Regions from separate parts of the Rhodococcus sp. PD04 genome, predicted to be linked through region 4. Evidence: riboswitches for the same ligand, from Rfam matches in the RefSeq annotation. Region 4 holds a riboswitch; each other region holds the start of a gene.
What was found. A riboswitch is a leader RNA that binds a small molecule or an ion and turns the genes downstream of it on or off. The one in region 4 is predicted to bind thiamine pyrophosphate.
Positions count from the first base shown of each region.

Region 1 (5,316 bases), on a different replicon from region 4:
ACCAGTTGGGTGGCAGGCCGAGAACCGGCCACGGATAGCACGAGCACAAGGTACATACGACCATGTTGTGGACCGTGCCGGTGTTTTCCAGCACGACCATTTCTTCGCCCTGCATGCCGCCGACGCCCATTTCACGGCAGGCGCTGGTGGCGTCGGTGAGCAGGCGCTGCTTGAACTCGGGATCGACCCAGGCGCGGGCGACGATCTTGGCGCCGAGTTGAGGACCGACCTCGTTCTCGTAGACCGAGGACATGTGGTCGATGGCGTCGGTGGAGATCAGGCCCTTGTCGACGAGGATGGCCTCCATGGCCTTCACGCGTGCGGCGATCTCCTCGTTCGATCGTGGCAACGTGCCCTGGACGGGATTGTGGGCGGTCATCGGGGTGGGCTCGTTTCTGTCTGTGGTGAAGGGACGTCTCGCTGGGTGGACCGGATGACCTGGTCAGGCCGGTAGCAGATACGGTTCGAACACGTCGATGTGATTGACGACGTTCGGGGCGGCAGGTTCACCCCACAACTCGGTCGCCGAGAACCGCACGGTGTACAGGTGTTCGGGGCTTTCGCCGGCGCCGAGTGCGTTGGTGTCCGGAAAGACATACGCGCCGTGGGTCGCCACGACTTCGCCGACACGACCGCGGACGTATCCGGCGCGGCGGGTGTGGGTGTTCGGTGAGGCGTCCGACCGCACGATGACTTTGTCGCCTACGGCGAATGCGGCCTCGGTGTCGGTCGGGCGTCGGTAATCGGCTCCGTGGGTGATCAGTTGCGAGATCGTCTCCACCAGTTGCGGATCCTGCCGCGTGGGGGTCGTTTCGTCCGGATGGTCCATGTAGTACTGGGTGCGGCGGTCGAGTTCGTCGGAATCGAAGATGCCCGCCTCGATGCCGTGGTGGATCATCGCGTGCATCCAGTGCTCGTAGTATTGCGAGGTCAGGTAGTCGTGCGGGGGGATCTGCTCCATCGCGCCCCGGAACTGGTCGAGATTGAACGCGCCGGCCAGCGCCATCGCCGGGAACATCGTCAAAACCGACCGCTCCCAATCGGAATGGAAAACAGGTTCATCGGATTCGGGCTTGATCGGACCCAGGACGGCGCGGCCACCGAGGTCGTGGATTCCATCCATGAAATGCTCTCCTTGTGCCGTGAGTCACCAACCCTATGTGCCCTCGTCTAATGCGTCAACACGTCATGACCTGATGACATGTTACTGTTCTGTTACCGACGAACAGGGGTGATCCGCACCGTGGGCTGTCCGAGCGTGGATGCGTCGGCGCGAGTGGCTCCAGGGAGCTCCAGAGAGAAAGTGAACATCCCCACCATCCGTCTGGAGGTACGATCGTGGAGACCTATCCGGTGTGTGGGTTGCCTGCAATAGAGCGCCGCACTCGCCTGTGTCGGCACGAGCGTTCTGGCAGTCATTCTTTATTGCCACGTGTATCGCGCTCACGCGCTGTGGACAGTGGGGCAATGGCCCGATAATCTGAGTTCGATTGCCGCGCATTCACTCTGCGGCTCAACGCGCTGACGGCCACAAATTCGACCACACTGCTGTTTGTTTTGGAGACTGGAAGACGTTCGTCGAGCCCCCGGAACGAATCGTGAACCGTCTGCATTCGGAGCTATCTCAAAAGATGCTGACTGTGGCCGGAAGTGCCGCAGAGAGACGTTCACAAAGGAAGGCGAAGAATGAAGTCAGAACGACCCCCGAGAGGGAAGCAGATCTCGCAGAAAGCCTCGACCTCCGCGACCGGTCCCGATCCCACAGAGGAGGATCTGGCAGCTGTCATTGTCGCCTTGACCGGGATCGACATCGCGTCGAATGGCGGTAACGCGGGACCCGAGCGTAGCCGGAAGCAATCCTGGCGACGCTGATGCACAGACGACCCCGAGTTGCGCTCGGTGGTTGCGCATCCGTCCGGCCGGGAACGAAACTGCAGACGGAGCGAGCACGTCGATATGACCAGACATATGCCCTGGTCTTCGGTACCAGCAAGCGAGGTCTCAACTCATCCGAGGGCAGGATACAGTTCTGTGCCGGTCGCTTTCGTCAAATGGAGCTGCTGCCTGAGTCGGTCCTCGCTCAAGGTGACGGTGCCCCGCGGTAGCTGAAACTCGCCGTGACGCATTGCCGCGGCGATCCGCTCGCTATCCTCGGCTTTCCGGGCCGCTTGCCACCATATGTGAACTGCCTCGAACACCGACTCGCTCAACGTCGACAGCGGCGGTGCCCAAGGACCGAATTGCGCCCGGTACCTCTTCAGGAGCGAGGCGTTACCTTCCGTTTGTAATCCTTGGAAGTACCCCGAGACGGAGTAGAGGCCACGGGCCGCTTCGTCGCCGATGTACGTCAGCGTGGACTCTTCCAAGGCGGGCGCCAGAGTGATGCACTGATCCCGCAATCCCATTGCATAGCATTGCCGTTCGAACGCAACAGCATCAGCTCCGACGAATGTCGACAGTACGATGTCGGCACCCGATTGCTGGATCGATTCGATGATCGGGGCGAAGTCACGAGTTCCCAGAGATGCGAACTTTTCCCCGACGACTCTGGCGCCGTACCGAGGCAACAGTTGGCGTGCCAGGCCGTGTGTCGTACGGGGCCAACAATAGTCGTCGCCGGCCAGAAACCATCGTCGCACCCCCTCCATCCGCATGAGTGGTTTCACGGCTGCTGCCAACTGGTCGCCCGGCCGCTCGCCGAGCTGGAGGCGGAGACGATCGCCGCGCCCTCCTTCGTTCATGACCGGCTGTACCAGCAGCACGGGTGCATCACTGAGCGCCTCGGCAACGGCGGTGTAGGTAGCCGATGTGGCGGCGACCAGAATGGTCCGGCAGCCTGCCTGGACGAGTCGTCGCGCTTCCATGACGCCGGTCTGCGGGTCTGTGGCGTCATCACCCACGATCAACTCGACTGGACTGCCGTGGATGCCGCCCTCGGCATTGATTTCCTCCAGTGCCAGCATGGCGGCGTTGTCAATCGAGGTGGCGAAGAGGCTGCCGGGTCCGGATTTCGACGTCAACAATCCCAGACGGGGATGGGAAGAGGCGTTTCGAGAGGTAGGGAACCCTCGACGCCGCATCAACCATTCCAATCCGGGCTGGTCGAGTTCGGCGATGAGCCGAACTCTCGTACCACCGTTTGCGGCTTCGAAACGGAGTTTGATACGCCCTCGCCAGGGCTGGTCGTGCACGATATCGAGGTACGCATGCGGACGTGCGGCAGCAATACGGCCGAGGATTTCGACCGGTTCTGCGCCGGAACCGCTGAGGTGGACCGCCATACGCACGGCAGCGCCGGGTTCGACCCGATCGCATACCGCGCCGAAGAGCCATCCCGCCTCGTCGCCTGCTCCGAAAAGGCTGTAGGCCACCGAGGGCGGGGATGCGGTCCACTCTTCGGCGTGCAGTACGAGCTGGGTCACCGTGTTTCCTGGAAGCTATGCACGTCGCAAGGTTGTGTCGGTGGCAGCGGTGCGGTCTGCGGCCTCGACGGCATCTGACAGGGCTCCTCGGAACAATTCCTGCAACATTGCAATGACATCGCGTGCGGGACCGGCCGGGTCGATCGAGTAGAAACGGAAGCGTCCGGCCTTACGTTCGGTGACCAGGCCCGCGTGCCGCAGGATCCGGAGGTGGTTCGAGACGCCGGTGCGTCCCACGCTGTCGATCTGGTCGACCAGTTCGTTGACGCTGCACTCGTCACGCTCTGCCAGCACAGTGAGAATGGCTCGCCGTACAGGGTCGGCGAGGGCATCGAAGGCCAGCTGTGCGGACAAGGTCCCGATCTCCTCGAGTCAACAGTCAATTACATATAGAAGAGTACCTCCTCGTAGCTCGTACAGGACGGGCCGACTTCGCACCGCTCCGACGACCGGACCAGCTACATCTGCAGCAGGAGAAGCCGGGTGTTAGGGTCTGTGCCGTCCCCACGGGAGCCCTATTGCAGGGGCTGAGATCGGGCTGAGGCAGCCTGCGACCGTCGAACCTGCCCGGGTAATGCCGGCGAAGGAAGTAGGAACGATTCCGATGAGTGCACCCAATTCGCATGCCCTGAGCTATGTCCACGACGAGGAACACGACCTGCGTGTACCTGTCACAGAGATCCGCTTGAACGACTCTCCCGGCGGGGTGCCGAACCCGCCGCTGCAGGTCTACCGCACTGCAGGTCCCGATAGCGATCCGCTGGTCGGGCTCCCGCCGACGCGCGCCGACTGGATTGCTGCTCGCGGCGACGTCGAGCACTACCCGGGGCGAGAACGGGATCTGCTCGACGATGGCCGCTCGGCGGTGCGGCGTGGAGAGGCGTCCCAGGAGTGGAAGGGGCCCCGACCTGTCCCGGTGCGAGCGAAGACAGGCCGGACGGTCACGCAGATGCACTATGCCCGGGCGGGGATCATCACCCAGGAAATGCGGTTCGTGGCGCTGCGGGAGAACTGCGACGTGGAACTGGTGCGCTCGGAGGTGGCGGCGGGTCGGGCGATCATCCCCGCCAACGTCAACCACCCCGAGTCCGAGCCGATGATCATCGGCAAGTCCTTCCTGGTGAAGATCAATGCCAACATCGGCAACTCAGCGGTGACCAGCTCCATCGTCGACGAAGTCGACAAGATGCGCTGGGCCACCCGTTGGGGCGCGGACACTGTGATGGACCTGTCCACCGGCGAAGATATCCACACCACCCGAGAGTGGATCATTCGCAACTCCCCGGTGCCGATCGGCACGGTGCCGATCTACCAGGCTCTGGAGAAGGTCGCCGGCCAGGCCGATGCGCTGACGTGGGAGATCTTCCGCGACACCGTGATCGAGCAGTGTGAGCAGGGTGTGGACTACATGACCATCCACGCCGGAGTGCTGCTGCGCTACGTACCGCTCACGGCCGAGCGGCTCACCGGCATCGTCTCCCGAGGTGGGTCGATCATGGCCGGTTGGTGCCTTGCCCATCACGAGGAAAATTTTCTCTACACCCACTTCGACGAACTGTGTGAGATCTTCGCCCGCTACGACGTGGCATTTTCCCTCGGGGACGGGCTGCGACCGGGGTCGATCGCCGACGCCAACGACGCCGCGCAGTACGCCGAACTGGACACCCTTGCCGAACTGACCACCCGTGCCTGGGCTCACGACGTTCAGGTGATGGTCGAAGGCCCTGGCCACATCCCGATCCATCGGGTGCGGGAAAATGTGGAGCGTCAGCAGAAGTTATGTCATGGAGCGCCTTTCTACACCCTGGGGCCGCTGGTGACCGACATTGCTCCGGGCTACGACCACATCACCTCCGCGATCGGGGCCACCGAGATCGCCCGCCATGGCACCGCG
Region 1 covers NZ_CP142144.1:302,440-307,755, reverse strand. The annotation lists gene nthA (nitrile hydratase subunit alpha) at 1-379, opposite strand, end outside; gene nthB (nitrile hydratase subunit beta) at 443-1,123, opposite strand; gene U9J23_RS25765 (substrate-binding protein) at 2,007-3,422, opposite strand; gene U9J23_RS25760 (ArsR/SmtB family transcription factor) at 3,438-3,776, opposite strand; TPP riboswitch at 3,919-4,028, shown strand; gene thiC (phosphomethylpyrimidine synthase ThiC) at 4,027-5,316, shown strand, end outside.
Region 1: it holds a riboswitch for thiamine pyrophosphate, as region 4 does, so the genes downstream of both, thiC (phosphomethylpyrimidine synthase ThiC) here and thiO (glycine oxidase ThiO) in region 4, are expected to answer to the same signal.

Region 2 (5,316 bases), 2.5 Mb from region 4:
CGAGAAAGCGTGGACGCAGGAGGAGTTGCTGCAGATCGCGTTCTCTCGACCCGTGAACTTCCCGCCCGGGGAACAGTTCGAATACAGCAACACCAATACGGTGCTGCTCGGACTCGTCATCGAGGAACTGACGGGCATGCCGGTGGCGGATGCGTTCGACGAGCGCATTTTCGCTCCGCTCGAACTCGGGAACACCTCGTTCCCGGCGATCGAGGACGCGTCGATCCCGGATCCGCATCCGCAGGGCTACATGTTCGGCACCAACGTCTCCACCATCGACACCTTCGAACTGCCGGACGACCAGCAGGCCGCGGCGGTCGCAGGAACACTGAAGCCGAACGACGTGACCGACGACAATCCCTCCTGGGCGTGGACGGCGGGCGCTGCGATCTCCACCGTCGACGACATGACCAGCTATGTGAAGGCGCTGGTCGACGGTGGGTTGCTCGACCAACAGATGCAGCAGACCCGGCTCGACAGCGTGCAGTCGGTGGGCGGGGGAACCGCCGGATACGGGCTCGGCATGGCCCGGTTCGGTCCGCTGCTCGGACACGACGGGCAGCTTCCTGGCTTCATGACCTTCATGGGCCACGACCCGGACACCGATCTGACGATCGTCATCGCCACGAATCTGTCGACGGTGCCGTCGGGTGAAGGTTCGGCGCTGACCCTCGTCAAGGGCATCCTGCCGATCTTCTACGGCTCCGATTATCAGGCGCCGGGCGATCCGGCACGCGCTCCCGACGCAGAGGAGAGCGCACCCGCGCCGACGCCGGGAGGCTGATCGTACCGGCGTCCGGTGGGCAGGCACGGCCTCGGCCCCGCCGGAGTTCACCTCGCCCGGGCACGCCTCGTCGCTTCCCGTCTCGACGCCGACGAGGCGCTCGGTCATGTGACGGCCGCGGTCGTCCACGGCCTCGACGTGTGGGACGCGCCGCTGGGCCGCATCCACGTCGCGCGTCCGCCGACGCGCAGCTGCCGGGCGAGCGACGATCTGCACATCCACACCGCCGACCTGGACGGCGACGTCGTCGACGTGGACGGTCTGCGCGTCACGTCGCTCGCTCGTACCGTCGTCGGGAGCTCCAGAGCGCGAAACGGTCATCGGTGCGCTCTACAACCCGCTCCGATGACCGGTTCGCGCTCTGTTACACCGCCTTCAGACCGAGCGAGTCGCGCAGGGTCGACCCGGGGTATTCGGTCCGGAACAGGCCGCGGCGCTGCAGTTCCGGGACCACGAGGTCGACGAAGTCGTCGAGGGAATCCGGATAGGCGGGACACATCAGGTTGAAACCGTCGCAGGCGCCCGCGGTGAACCATTCCTCGATGCTGTCGGCGACGGATTCGGGGGTGCCGATCATCGTCGCGTGGCCACCACCCGCTGCGAGGTAACCGAGCAGCTCGCGCAAGGTCGGGCGGCGTGTCTCGATGATGCGCTGCACCGTCGCATAGCGGCCCTGCGGACCGGTGAACTCCTCGATGGGCGGCAGGTCTCCGACGGGAGCGTCGAGATCGTGGCGCGTGTAGTCCTGACCGGTGAAGACTCCGAGTTGGGCGAGAGCGGCGTCGATGTCGAGCAGAGCGTCGAGTTCCGCCTTCTTCGCCCACGCTTCGTCTTCGGTGCGGCCGACGTAGGTCACGAGCCCCGGCAGGATGGCGACCGAACCGGCGTCCCTGCCGACGGAGGCGATGCGTGCACGCAGGTCGGTGGCGTACTCGAGCGCCGCGGTCATGTCCCACGCGACCGAGTAGACGGCCTCGGCGTGACGGGCCGCGAGGTTGCGGCCGGTCTCCGATGCTCCGGCCTGGAACAGCACGGGGCGGCCCTGCGGGCACCGCGGCACGGTCAGCGGACCGTCGACGCGGAAGTGCTTGCCCCGGTGATGGATCGGACGGATCGCGTCGGAGTCGAGGAACCTGCCACCCGCCCGGTCGACGAGGACACCGCCGTCGTCCCAGGAATCCCACAGCGCACAGAGCACCTCGATGAATTCCTCGGCCCGCGCGTACCGTTCGGAGTGCGGCGGTAGGGAGTCGAATCCGTGGTTGCGCGCTTCCTCGTCGAACATCGAGGTGACGATGTTGGCTCCTACGCGGCCACCACTGATGTGGCCGAGCGAGGCCAGCATCCGTGCCGCGTGGAACGGCGTGAAGAAGCTTGCCGAGACGGTGGTGACCAGACCGATGTGCTCGGTCGCGCGCGCCATAGCCGCCAGCGCGGTGAGGGGTTCGAGGAACCAGGTGGTGCCCGCCGTGTACTTCGGGTTGACGCTGTGACCGTCCGCGAAGAACACGGCGTCGAGGCGTCCTCGTTCGGCGGTGCGGGCAAGCTCCTCGAAATATGTGATGTCGCCGATGCGTTCGGCGGCGGAGCCTGGATGGCGCCATGCCGCAGAGTGGTGCCCGACGCCGTAGAGGAAGGCGTTGAGGTGGAGGGTGCGTGGTCCGGGCATCAGTTCATCACCAGTCCCCCGTCGACCACCAGGTTCTGCCCGGTGACGGCCCGCGACCAGTCGGATGCGAAGAACAGCACCGCGGCCGCGAAATCCTCGGGGGTGGTGACCTTCCGCAGCGGCGTCGACGACGCGATGAGGTCGAACACCGCCTCCGGCGTCGCCGACGATGCGTCGGTCGTGCGCAGCAGACCACCGGAGACCATGTTGACGCGGATCCCGTCGGGGCCGAGGTCGGCGGCGAAGGTGCGGGTCAGCGACAGCAGCGCGGCCTTGGCGGCGGTGTAGTCGTGGTACGGGACGACGGGGTGCTGGAACAGGTTGGTGCCGATGTTGACGATGCTGCCGCCACCGGCCTCGCGCATGCCCGGCAGAGCCGCCTGGATGATGTTGACCGCGCCGCCGACGACACCGTCGAACTGGGCTCCGAACCGGTCGTATCCGATCTCGTCTGCCTTGGGCCGAGCGTCGCCGTTGAAGGAGAAATCGGGCAGGGCGTTGTTGACGACCGTGGTGACGGGACGTCCGAAGTGCTCGCGGGCCCGGGTGAACAGCGCTTCGACGTCGGCGCGGTCGGTGACATCGGCCTTCAGCGCGACCGCCCGCTCGGGTCCGATCTTGTCGGCCAGTTCGTGAGCGCCCTCGCCGCTGCGCCGGTAGTCGAGGACGACGGCGGCTCCTTCGTCGGCGAACGCCTGCGCGATGCTGCGGCCGAGGCCGCGACCGGCGCCGGTGACGAGGACGACCTGGTTCTGCAATGACATCTTCTGTGCCTTCCCTGTGTGGGGAAGGGTGCGTGAGGGCGACAGACCTGTGGCCCGGCGCCGGCTCGGCATCCCTTCGCTCGCATAATCGAGATCAGGTTCGACGGGTGTTCTCTCAGCCGTTTCCGGCACCCCGTGTCGAGTCCTGCGGACAGGCTACACGGCGCCGGTTCGGCCTTCGAGAGCCGGCAGGGTCGGCGTTCACAGGATCGTCACATCGCCTACGCGAGAACTTAGCTCAGATCGACGTTAAAATGGCTGTTCCCGTCCCGACTCGTGAAAGGAGATTCCGACGCACACGCCGGCCCCACACAACGCTCCCTACGTCTCCCTTTCTCAGAAGGTCGGAGACGCTCCCCCGCTCGGCCGCGCCACGGTCCGCGGCCCCGCGAGGCACGAGGAGGTGGTGTGGTTCGAGGATCGCTACGCCATCCCGATCACCACCACCACGCCCGACGAGGCGCAGATCGAGGACGCGCTGTTCCTGCGCCGCGTCCTCGACCGGGCGCACATCGACTACCTGCTCGTGCGCGACGACAGCGACCGCCCGATCCTCGCGATCGACCGCGCCGACCGGAAGAGGCTGCGCACCGCTCTCGCCGAGGGGTGTGCCGACGAGCCGTTCTACTCGAAGGCCGTCGGCTTGAAACGGCGCCCGGTCCCGGTGGCGGACGGACAGCTCTCGCGCGACAGGAAGGACCGGGTGTTCCGGCTGTTCCGCCCGCGGGTCGAACTGAGGAGCGGGTTGCGGTACGGCGCGTCGAACGGCGTGGACATCGAGCTGTGGACCTACACCGACGACGAGGTGATCATGCCTCGTCCGAACGCTCTCACCCGCACGACCGCCCTGCGCGACGAGATGCGCCGGACGACGGTCGAGCGGTACGGACAGCTGTGGCCCACGATCGAGGGCATGTTCGACCGCCACCCCGGCGACATCCCGTTCGAGATCGACCTCGTGTTCTCGTGGGTGGACGGGTCGTCGAAGTCGTTCCAGGCCAAGCGCGCGAAGCTGATGCAGAACTACGTCGTCGGCGAAGGCGACGACTCGCCGGCGCGCTACCGGCAGATCAACGAACTCAAGTACGCCCTGCGTTCGGTCCACATGTACGCGCCGTGGGTGCGGCGGATCTTCGTCGCCACCGACTCGCCGCGACCGGCGTGGCTCGCCGACGACCCGCGTGTGACGTTCGTGCGGAGCGAGGAGTTCTTCGCCGACCCGTCGGCGCTGCCCACCTACAACTCGATGGCGGTCGAGTCGCAACTGCACCACATCCCGGGGCTGTCCGAGCACTTCCTGTATTCGAACGACGACATGTTCTTCGGTCGCCGGGTGAGCCCGAGCCTGTTCTTCTCCGGCGGGGGTGTCAGCAAGTTCATCGAGTGCGACGTGCGGATCGGGCTCGGCCGGAACGACCCGTCGCGCAGCGGATTCGAGAACTCCGCCCGCATGAACCGCAAGCTCCTGCAGGATCGCTTCGGGGTCACCATCACTCGGCACCTCGAACACACGCCGGTCCCGTTGCGCAGGTCGATCATGGCGGAGATGGAACGCGAGTTCGCGGACGAGTTCGCTGCGACGGCGGCGAGCCCGTTCCGGGCGGCAGACAACATCTCGGTGACGAACTCCTTCTACCACTACTACACGCTGCTGACCGGCCGCGCGGTGCAGCAGACCACGGCGAAGGTGGAGTACGTCGACACCACCGTGAAGTCCGGTCTGCGACATCTGGACACGATCCTGGCGCGTCGCAATCTCGACCTGTTCTGCCTCAACGACGGCAGCACGCCCGAGGTCGACCTGGAGCTGCGCACCGCGAAGGTCACGCAGTTCCTGGAGCGGTACTACCCGATTCCGGCGCCCTGGGAGACCGACCACCCGGGCCGACCGGACGTCGGCTAGATCCGAACGGTGAGGTCGGGGTTCTCGGGGATGCGGATGCCGGCCTCGGCCAGACACCGCGCCGCGTCCTCGGCCGTGTGGGGTTGCCCGGCGGTGGCGTAGCTTCCGCTGGGCACCACGGAGTGCACGATCGTGTCGGGATAGACGTGCACGAGGTTGAAACCCTGCGCGCCGTCGTGCCCGCGCTGCGAACCGA
Region 2 covers NZ_CP142143.1:1,564,882-1,570,197, reverse strand. The annotation lists gene U9J23_RS07280 (serine hydrolase domain-containing protein) at 1-784, shown strand, start outside; gene U9J23_RS07275 (LLM class flavin-dependent oxidoreductase) at 1,149-2,453, opposite strand; gene U9J23_RS07270 (3-oxoacyl-ACP reductase) at 2,453-3,217, opposite strand; TPP riboswitch at 3,272-3,363, opposite strand; gene U9J23_RS07265 (stealth family protein) at 3,624-5,120, shown strand; gene U9J23_RS07260 (phosphodiesterase) at 5,117-5,316, opposite strand, start outside.
Region 2: it holds a riboswitch for thiamine pyrophosphate, as region 4 does, so the genes downstream of both, U9J23_RS07270 (3-oxoacyl-ACP reductase) here and thiO (glycine oxidase ThiO) in region 4, are expected to answer to the same signal.

Region 3 (5,316 bases), 2.4 Mb from region 4:
GGGGTGGGCCGCGATCATCGCGGTCCCCACCGCCGTCACCGGCTGGTACGGCATGAACGTGCCCTATCCCGGAGTCGGCGAGTGGTGGGGACTGATGAGCGGGGTCGGGATCATGGTGGTGTCTGCGATCGTGCTGTACGTGCTGTTCAAGCGCCGCGACTGGTTGTGATCCCCACCCCGTTCAGGGGAACGCTGCCGGAAGGAAGACGCTGCTCAGAGGAAGACGACGAGCAGTACGACGATCACGACGACCACCGCGACGGCGGCGATCACCGCACCTGCCGAACGCCGGCGCTGCACCGGCCCGTCACGGACGAGCTCGGGATCGGCGTCGGGAGCGTCCCCGATCGGATCGTTGTTCTCGGGACCGGAGCTGGTGGGATGCGACATCGGTCTCCTCCTGGCTGTCTGTGTCGAAGTCTGACACGGACGAGCCGGTCGTGTTCGGTTTCAGGCTGTTCGGGTCGGGTACTCCGTCAGGGCAACGTTCGATGACACGGGAGGATCCCATGGCCGACTTCGTCGACAAGGCAAAGCACAAGGCAGAAGAAGCAGGCGGCAAGATCAAGGAGAACACCGGTCAGGCGACCGGCGATCGTGATCTCGAAGCCGAGGGCCGCGGCGACCAGACCTCCAGCGGTCTGAAGCAGGCAGGCGACAAGGTTTCGGATGCCGTAGAGAACGTCAAGGACGCTTTCAAGAAGTAGCCCCTGAACTGCGCGGTGCCGGTAGTTACGACTACCGGCACCGCGCTGTTCGGGCGCTCCGCACCGCGCTGTTCGGATGCTGCGCACCGTATCCGACCGGTGCTTGCAGCACCCCGCTCTCACGGGGTGCTGCAAGGACTACTTCTACTTCGAGGTGCCTTCGGTGTCGTCGAAGAAGTGCCAGGTACCGTCCTGCTCGTTCTGCGCCTCCATGCGCCAGCCGAGTTCGCTGTTGTCGGCGCGCTGGTCGACGAACCAGGCGTGCGCATCGTCCGCGCTCTCGATCTCCTTGGTATCCACGACGTTCCCGGTCGGGTCGATCACTCTGTAGGTAGCCATGCCGAGTGTCTTCCCACGCGACTCGCCGGTCAAACGTTCCGGGAACCTTCTGGTGTAGGGTGGAGTCATCGTTCGGCTCGCACATGATGAGCGACCTCGCACCTCGGTGCCCGAAGGTTCCGAACCGGACGTGAGAGTTCCCCGCCGCGTGTACCGCGGCCCCTCTTCTTCGCACTGCCCCCGGCCGGGGTCTACCCGGCCGCACCCCGAAAGGATGGCCATGAGCCAGCACAAAGAATTCGACAACCCTCTTTTTCTCGCCCCCACCTCTCCCGACGCCGAGGCCGAGATCGAGCACGTGGCCGCTGTCGCAGAGGTGACCGCCCCCCACGACTACTCCTCGATCTTCTCCGCGCGCGGCGCCTGATCCGCATCACCCGGCCGCGAAGTCGGCCAGTGCCTGCGACACCTGCTCGGGCCGCCCGTCGTTCTGATCGGCGGCCGCAGTGAGTACATCGATGTGGTTGTATCCGGGCAGCACCCACCTGCGTTCGTTCGGATGGTCCGTCTCCGGCAACGAGATCCCGCCGCTCGCCACCAGCGTCACCACAGGATTGCGGGTGACCCCGTCGCGGTGGAGATGACCTTCGAAGCGGGTTGCCGACGCCAGGTCGAACGGAAGCTTCGACGGGAAGTACCACTCGGTGAAATCCAGTGGGGGCTCCGACAGATTCCGCGCCAGCTCCGCGATCGACGTCACCTCGCTCCCCCGATCGGTGTACCGCGCCTCGTCGGATGACGACGCCGCCGTACCCACCTCGTCGTAGTCGAGCCACCGGTAGACGACTCCCGGATCCGCGAACACCGCCGGCGACGCCTTGGGCGCGTCGCCGAAGAATCCCGACCCGAGCACCTCCGGCGTGCCGGGAACAGGAAACAGCTTGTCGCGCACGGGCGCACCGGTGATGAATCCGACGCTCGCCTGCAGGAATCCCAGCGGTTGCGAATTGTCGTCGAGGATCGCACCGAGCACCGCCTCGTTGGTCGCGTTCAACGTCCGCACATCCGGGTCGCCCGTCGCGAACATCGCGTAGTCCCCCGACAACAGAGTGCGCAACGTCCAGTCGACGTTCGGGTTGTCGGGCATGCGCGGGACGATGCCGTCGGTGCTGTCCGGGTCCAATCGCGCGGCGAGTCCCGTGAGTGCGAGCAGATTCGTCGTCTCGGGATTGATGACCGCAGGAAGTGCCAGCACCGGCGATGCCGTCGAGATGGAGCCGGAGATCGCATCGAGCGGTGCCGAGACCGTGTCGGGCAGATCCGGGAGGGCACCCCGCCCCGGGAACGGCGCGCCCGCCTCAATCACCGTATCGAGCGCGAAGTACCCGCCGCACTGGTTGTAACCTGCGTCGTCGGTGGTGGCGGGATCTCCGTCGAAGTCCCATTCCGCGAAGTAGCCGGTGATGAAACCGCCGAGAGAATGCCCGCCGCACAACACCTTCCGCTTCCGCAGCGCCGGGTCGGGAAGTTCGTGACGCAGCAGGTCGTACTGGTCGCGCAGCGTCTGTTCGAGACCGACATGCGAGAGCCATGCGACGTCGGCGCCGCTCGCGTGGCCGGCGAATCGTCGCCCGTCCACTTCGGCACCGTGGAAGTAGTAGTCGGTCGCGGTGTCGAGCGAACCCGTCCGCAATGCCGCCCGGGTACCGGTGTGGTCCTCGAGGCAGTTCGATCGCCGGTCGAGTGCCCAGAACTCGATGTGGGCACCGCGAGTCGCGGCCGCGACGACGGTGTTGCGCGCGACGCTCTCGAATGCACCCGCTCCCTCGAAGATTCCCGGTTGGGCGACGAGGATCCGGTCGGCGTCGGCCGAATTCTCCGGTCCGTCTGCCGAACGCCACCGCAGATACGACAGCCGGTCGCACGCGGCAGGTCGCGGTCCGGCCACCGGCGGTAGCGGTGCGGGTATCGACACCACGGACCCGAGCACCTCGCCGGCCAGCGGCGCCGACGAGTCATACGGCATTTCGGTGCGTCCGCTCGTCTCCGCCGACACCACCGGCGCCGTGAGCACACTTCCCATCACTGCCGCAGCCAGTGCGGCACCCATCATTGCGCGCATTCCCCATCCCCCGATCGGTTCGTGCGTATTGAACACCGCTGCGGGAGTCGGGTCCACGGAAACGACAGAAGAAAGGGCCCGTCGGAGTTCACCGACGGGCCCTTCATCGTCCACGCCAGGGGGAGACGTGCGCAGACCGATGGCCCCTGTCGTCGGGGGGGAGGTGACAGGGACGATCACTCGAATAGTCGGGACCTTCGACCCTTCCGTTACGGGTGAAATGTGAGGGTGACGTCCCGACCTGGGCATTTCCGTAACTTCGGGTCACATCTTCCGTTCTGCGGCCGCCCCGGTGATCCCGGAGGGCATGGTGCTAGGGTCGCCCGTGACACGGGGTGCTCCGCACGAGCGGGGCTGAGATCACACCCGTCGAACCTGATCAGGTAATGCTGACGAAGGGATGTCCCGATATGACCGTGCCTGCCCCCACATCGATCCGTCCCCTGCCGGCGCAGTGAACGCGCGGCGGACTCTCGCCGGACTGATCACCCTCGTCGCCGCACTCTCCGCGGTCGTCGGGTGCTCGTCCGATTCCGGGAGCGACACCATCCGATTCGCGTTGGACTGGACGCCCAACACCAACCACACCGGCCTGTACGTGGCGCAGCAGGAGGGCCTGTTCGCCGAGGCGGGTCTCGACGTCGAGATCCTGCCGTACAACAACGCGACGCCCGACACCCTCGTCGACGCCGGTAGCGCCGAGTTCGGGATCTCCACGCACGCCACGTCGACCATCGCCAGAGCTGCGGGTTCCCGGACCGTCGCGGTCCTCGCACCGCTGCAGCACTGGGCGACGGGAATCGCCGTGCGGGCCGACAACGCCGAGATCACGCGGCCCGCGGATCTCGACGGCAAGACCTTCGCGGGCTTCGCGAACCCCGGCGAGGACGAGATGCTCGCCGAGGTGATCCGCAACGATGGTGGTCGCGGTGAGTTCGAGAGCGTGACGCTCGGGACGTCGTCGTACGAGGCGGTCTACTCGTCGACCGCCGACTTCACCGTGTCGTACCTGGCGTGGGAGGGTCTCGAGGCCGAACACCGCGGACTGCCCATGCGGTACTTCGGCTTCACCGACCACGGCTTCCCCGATGCGTACGCGATCGTCGTCGACGGCAACGAGGACTGGATGTCGGAGAACCCGGAGCAGGCGCGCGCTTTCGTGCAGGCTCTGCACCAGGGCTACCGGATCGCAGCCGACGACCCCGATCGCGGGGCACGGGCGCTGATCGAGGCGAATCCCGGGGCCTTCCCCGACGAGGAACTCGTCTACGAGAGCCAGCGCATGCTCGCCGCCGACTACATGCGCGACGCCGCCGGCGCCGTCGGGGTCCTCGACGCCGGGAAATGGTCGGGCTACGCCCGATTCCTCTACGAGAACGGCGTGCTGTCCGGCCCCGACGGCAGCCCGTTGACCACCGAGCCGGACTGGTCGACCTATGTCACCGATGACTACCTCGAAGACCGCTGACACCGGCCACGCACGTCGATTCCTACCCTCCCTGCTCGTCGCCGGGGTGCTGGTCGGGATCTGGCAGACATACGTCGTGGTGAGCGGTATCCGACCGCAGGTGCTGCCCTCTCCCGCGCGCGTCCTCACACAGGGATGGGCGCATCGCGTCGACATCGCCGGGCACGCCTGGTCCACACTGCAGGTCACGCTCGTCGGGTTCGCCGTGTCGCTGGCACTGGCGTGGGCCCTCGCGATCGTCGTGGACTTCTCGCCGTGGTTGCGGCGGGCACTCGTGCCGTTGTTCGTGGTGTCGCAGACCCTGCCGATCATCGCGATCGCGCCGTTGATGATCATCTGGTTCGGTTTCGGACTGCTGCCGAAGATCCTCGTCATCGCGCTGGTGACGTTCTTCCCCGTCGCGATCGGGCTGCTCGAAGGGTTCGCGGCGGCCGACCGGGAGGCGGGCGCGTTGCTGCGCAGTATGGGCGCGTCGCGGTGGCAGCAGTTCCGTTACGTGCGCCTGCCGTCCGCGCTCCCCCGCTTCTTCACCGCCCTGCGGATCGGCATCACCTACGCCGTAGTGGGTGCGGTGTTCGCGGAATACGTCGGCGCGACATCCGGTCTGGGCATCTACATGAGCACGCAGAAGAACTCGTTCCGCACCGATCTCGTGCTCGCTGCCGTAGTGGTGACCGCTGCTCTGTCACTCCTGTTGTACGCGCTGACGTTCGTCGTCGAACGGGTGGTCGCGCCGTGGG
Region 3 covers NZ_CP142143.1:1,191,685-1,197,000, reverse strand. The annotation lists gene U9J23_RS05685 (magnesium transporter CorA family protein) at 1-169, shown strand, start outside; gene U9J23_RS05680 (hypothetical protein) at 214-390, opposite strand; gene U9J23_RS05675 (CsbD family protein) at 510-707, shown strand; gene U9J23_RS05670 (hypothetical protein) at 852-1,046, opposite strand; gene U9J23_RS05665 (hypothetical protein) at 1,267-1,413, shown strand; gene U9J23_RS05660 (hypothetical protein) at 1,420-3,108, opposite strand; TPP riboswitch at 3,430-3,526, shown strand; gene U9J23_RS05655 (ABC transporter substrate-binding protein) at 3,563-4,576, shown strand; gene U9J23_RS05650 (ABC transporter permease) at 4,554-5,316, shown strand, end outside.
Region 3: it holds a riboswitch for thiamine pyrophosphate, as region 4 does, so the genes downstream of both, U9J23_RS05655 (ABC transporter substrate-binding protein) here and thiO (glycine oxidase ThiO) in region 4, are expected to answer to the same signal.

Region 4 (5,316 bases):
CTCGACCTCGCCACCGGTGAGTTTCATGAACGCTTCCTCGAGCGACGCGTTGCGTCCCGCGAGTTCGTGCAACACGATCGACCGGGTCGCGGCGAGTTCGCCGATCTCCGCCGCCGGAGCGCCCGAGACATGCAGGGCACCGTCGTCCTCCCGCACGGTGTGCCCGCGCTCGGTGAGCGCGGTGCGCAGCTCGTCGAGCTGCGGACTGCGCACGACGACGAACGACTCGGACGCGCGATCGACGAACTCCTTCACCGAGGTGTCGGCGATGAGCCGTCCACGCCCGATGACGATCAGATGTTCGGCGGTCTGCGCCATCTCCGAGAGCAGGTGGCTGGACACGAGCACCGTGCGGCCTTCCGCGGCGAGCGCCTGCATGAACCGCCGGATCCACACGATGCCCTCGGGGTCGAGGCCGTTGACCGGTTCGTCGAACAGCAGCACGCGCGGGTTGCCGAGCAGCGCGGCGGCGAGACCGAGTCGCTGCGACATGCCGAGAGAGAATCCGCCGGCGCGCTTGCCGGCGACCTCCGTCAGCCCCACCTGGCGCAGCACCTCGTCGACGCGTGAGGCGGGCAGACCGTTCGACGCAGCCAGCCAGGCGAGATGCGACCGCGCCGACCGGTTGGGATGCACCCACTTCGCGTCGAGCAGTGCGCCGACGGTGGTGAGCGGCCGTGTCAGCTCGGTGTACGGCTTCCCTTCGATCAGTGCAGTTCCCGAGGTCGGCCGGTCCAGTCCCAGGATCATGCGCATCGTGGTGGACTTCCCCGCCCCGTTGGGGCCGAGGAAGCCGGTGACGATACCGGGACGGACCGTGAACGTCAGGTCGTCGACCGCGGTCGTGGACCCGAAGGTCTTGGTCAAGCCGGTCACTTCGATCATGCGCACCACCCTACGTGCGGCTCCGGCCCGCGCATCCGATCACGCGCCCGGAGCCGCACGCGGTGTGTCAGGGGACGAACACCTCGACGGTGACCGGGATGCTCGGTCGCTCGGTACGCATCGTCAGGGCGACACGGCCCTGCCCGGGGAACACGTGCATGAACAACGGCCGGGTGCTGGTGTGGAAGGCCGGCACGAAGCGGGTCTCCGTGCCGCGGGCGCCGGTGTCGAGATTGTGCCAGTCGAACGCCACGGTGACGTCGCAGTTCAGAACACTCGGTGTCCACTCGCCGAGAAGCGAATAGCCCTGCGTGATCCGCAGTTCGATCCCGTGGGTGGCGCCCGCCACCGAGTAGATCGAGTAGGACTCGTCGAGCGGGCCGTCGAAGGCGGTTCCACCCGCGCGCACGATGCCGGCGCAGATGCCGTCGCCCAGTGTCAGCACGGGAGGCGTGGCCAGCTGCGTCATCTCGCACGTTCTCGGTCCGGTGTTCGACCGGCTCAGCTGGCACGGCTCCTGGGCGCCTGCGACGCCCGGTGCCGTGACAGCGACGGCAACACCCATGAGCCCGGCAGCGGCGGCGGAAAGGATTCGGTGTGCAATTGTCATGCCCGGGGATCGTACCGACCGCACGGTATCCCGTCACGCGATAATCGGAAAACCCCTGAACACGAGGATTCTCAAGGGTTTTCCGTACCGGTCACGGCTCCATCGGCGAAGATGCCTGAGCCCAGAAGCGTTTCGGGATCCGACCGGCGTGCCGGGCACGGAATCCCGCCTCGACGGCGTGGCGCATCGCCGACGCCATCAGCGCCGGATCCTTCGCGCGGGTGACGGCGGTCGCGAGCAGCACGGCGTCGCAACCGAGTTCCATCGCGAGCGCCGCGTCGGAGGCGGTTCCGATTCCCGCGTCGAGGATCACCGGCACGCCCGCCGCCTCGACGATCATCTCGATGTGGTGCGGGTTCGAGATACCGAGGCCGGTGCCGATCGGCGAACCGAGCGGCATCACCGCAGCACAACCGACATCCTCGAGACGGCGCGCAAGGACGGGATCGTCGGTCGTGTACGGCAGGACGACGAAGCCGTCGTCGACGAGTTGTTCGGCCGCCGAGACGAGTTCGATAGCGTCGGGCAGCAGCGTCCGTTCGTCGGCGATGACCTCGAGTTTCACCCAGTCGGTCTCCAGCGCTTCCCGCCCGAGCTGCGCGGTCAGCACGGCCTCCTTCGCGCCGCGGCACCCGGCGGTGTTCGGCAGCGGTTCGATGCCGAGACGGCGCAGCAGATCGAGGACACCGGTTCCGGAGGCCGCATCGACGCGGCGCATCGCGACGGTGGTCAGTTCGGTGCCCGACGCGACGAGCGCCTCCTCGAGCACGGCCAGGTTCGCCGCGCCACCGGTGCCGGTGATCAGCCGCGACCCGAAGGTGCGGCCGGCGATGGTCAGCTGCGGCAGATCGGCGCCGGGATCGTGTGTGTCAGCCACCCTGGACCGCCGTGAGGATCTCGATGCTCGCGCCGCGTGCCACCGGTTCCGACCAGCGACCGCGCGGGCACACGACACCGTCGACGGCGACGGCGATTCCCTTCTCGGGCAGACCGAGCTCGTTCAGCAGCTGCGACACGGTCGGGGCCGCGTCGTAGTACTTGTCCTCACCGTTGACGGTGATGCCCACGGACACGTTCGTCATCCCACACTCGCTTCCGTAATTCGTCCAGGACAGGCGTATTTCGCGTCGGCCAGTGACCGCCCGCCGAGTTCGGCGAGCACCGCGTCGACGGTGAGCGGCGTGAGCAGCACACCGTTGCGGCCGTGGCCGGTCGCGGCGACGACACGATCGGAGAGCCGGCCGATCATCGGCAGGTTGTCGGGGGTCATCGGGCGCAGGCCCGCGCTCGCCTCGAACAGTTCGTACTCGCCGAGCGCCGGGAAGATCGTCTCGGCATCGGCGATCAGATCGCGCACGCCGGCCACCGTGATCTGCGTGTCGGAGGCCTCGTACTGCGTCGCGCCCACGACGAGCCCGTCGTGGCGGGGCACCAGATAGGCGGGCCGTCCGTGGACACTCGCACGGATGGTGCGCTGCGGCGGCGGGGTCGCGCCCGGCCGCACCCGCAGCCGCAGGATCTCGCCCTTGACCGGTCGGACCGGAAGACCCGGCCACAGCCGCGCCGACGCCGAGCCGGCGGCGAGCACCACCTGATCGTCGGGCAGGTCGGCGAGGTCGTGCACGGCGCCGTCGGAGAAACGCACCCCGGCCCCGGTGGCCGCAGTGCGCAGGGCGTCGACGAGCGCGCGGTTGTCGACCGACGACTCGGTGGGTGCGAGCAGTCCGAGCCGGACCTTCGGGCCGAGCGACGGCTCGAACTCCCGGATCTCCGCGCGGGAGAGCAGCCGCATCTCGTGCCCTCGCTCCCCGACCCATTCGGCGACGGTCCGCAGGTCGGCCGCATCCGCCGCGTCGAGCGCAACGGTCAGCGACGCCTCGGCGGTGAACACGTCGACGTCGGTCTCCGTGCGCAGTGCGTCCGCGAAGCCGGGCCAGCGGTCGAGCGACGCCGCACCCAGGGACAGCACATGGTCCTCGCCGGGCCAGCCCTCGGACAGCGGGGCCAGCATTCCCCCGGCCACCCACGAGGCGCCGCTACCGGGATTCGGGTCGTGCACGGTCACGACGTGCCCCGAGCGGGCCGCGCGCCATGCGATCGACAGCCCGATCACTCCGCCACCCACGACGGCCACAGTTGTCATCGGTCCACCTCACTCCCTGCGCCGGCATGATCCGGGTCAGGTCATAACGGTCGGGGCCGGCAGGCCCCCTCTCAGCCCCGCGAACCTCGGGACTCCCGTGTCGTCACACTTTCTGCCTAGAGGCTACCGTCTTGGTCGTGACCACCTATCGCGGCAACCATCCCGACCCGCGCGGCCGCCTCGCGACCGCCCGGTTGTACCTGTGCACCGATGCTCGCCGGGACACCGGTGACCTCGCACGGTTCGTCGAGGAGGCCCTCGCCGGTGGGGTCGACATCGTCCAGTTGCGCGACAAGGACTCGGCCGGCGAGAAGAAGTTCGGACGCCTCGAGGCACGCGAGGAACTCGCCGCCCTCGAGATCATCGGTGAGGCGTGTGCACGCCACGGTGCACTCCTCGCCGTCAACGACCGCGCCGACATCGCTCTCGCGGCGGGCGCCGACATTTTGCACCTCGGTCAGGGCGACCTGCCGGTGCGGCACGCGCGGCAGATCCTCGGCGACGAGATCGTCATCGGCCGTTCGACGTCGAGTCGGGCGCAGGCCGCGCTCGCCGACATCGAGGAGGGCGTCGACTACTTCGCGTCCGGGCCGGTGTGGGACACCCCGACCAAGCCGGGACGGACCGCCGCGGGGCTGCAGGTGACGCGCGAGGTCGCGCAGTCGCAACCGGCACGACCGTGGTTCGCGATCGGCGGCATCGATCTCGAGCGGCTCCCCGAGGTGCTCAATGCCGGGGCCACGCGGGTCGCGGTGGTCCGGGCGATCACCAAGGCCTCCGATCCGCGGGCAGCCGCCGCGGCGTTCGAGGCCGCACTGCCCGCCTGAGGCCGCTGAAGGCCGCTGCCGGCCCGAGGGGCTACAGCCAGCCCAGCACGGCCGAGGGCGACATCGCGATCGTGCCCTCGGGCAACCGCGCGCGCAGGCCGCGATCCGCGGTGACCACGACCGTCACGCCGGGGTCGACCACGGCCGTCGCGGTGGAGGCCAGCCGGGCCAATTCGTCGTCGCCGCTGCCGTCCGCGCTGTGTACCGGGATCCGGGCGTCGTCGATCGTCGCGTCGCGGGCATGCCCTTCGAGGACCGCTTCGACGCGGGGGACCCAGCCGAACGTCCCGTCGGGAAATTCGACGGTGCGGGGCAGGACCGCAGCGAGGTCGGCGAGCAGGGCGCTCGTCGCGCCGGGGCGGTCGCGCCACCATCCGGTGGATCCGCTCGCACCGAGCACGTTCGCGGTGTCGAGCAGCATGCGTACCGGTGAGGTGCGCAGCGACGGCCACGCCTCGGCGAAGCCGCTGTGCAGCGGCATCGCCTCGACCTCCGGTTCGGGCACCCAGCGCAGTTCGGTGCTCTCCTGGTTGAGGCTGGTCACGAGCGTTTCGGTGGCGTCGGCGACGACGGTGGTGTAGGTCCATCCGCCCGCGAGACCGAAGGTGACGCGTTCGGCGCGCACCGTCACGGCCGCGACATCGATGCCGGCCTCCTCGTGGGCCTCCCGCACGGCGGCGTCGACGGTGCTCTCGTGCGAGTCGCGGGCTCCACCGGGAAGTGCCCACGTGCCACCCTGGTGCGACCACGCCGCCCGATGCTGCAGGAGAACCGCGGGGCGACCGTCCGCGAGCGGAGCGCGCAGCAGCAGACCTGCGGCACCGTGTCGTCCCCAGCGCTTCTCACCGTCC
Region 4 covers NZ_CP142143.1:4,102,430-4,107,745, forward strand. The annotation lists gene U9J23_RS18810 (ABC transporter ATP-binding protein) at 1-885, opposite strand, end outside; gene U9J23_RS18815 (hypothetical protein) at 953-1,495, opposite strand; gene U9J23_RS18820 (thiazole synthase) at 1,587-2,372, opposite strand; gene thiS (sulfur carrier protein ThiS) at 2,365-2,577, opposite strand; gene thiO (glycine oxidase ThiO) at 2,574-3,638, opposite strand; TPP riboswitch at 3,635-3,747, opposite strand; gene thiE (thiamine phosphate synthase) at 3,776-4,465, shown strand; gene U9J23_RS18840 (NUDIX hydrolase) at 4,497-5,316, opposite strand, start outside.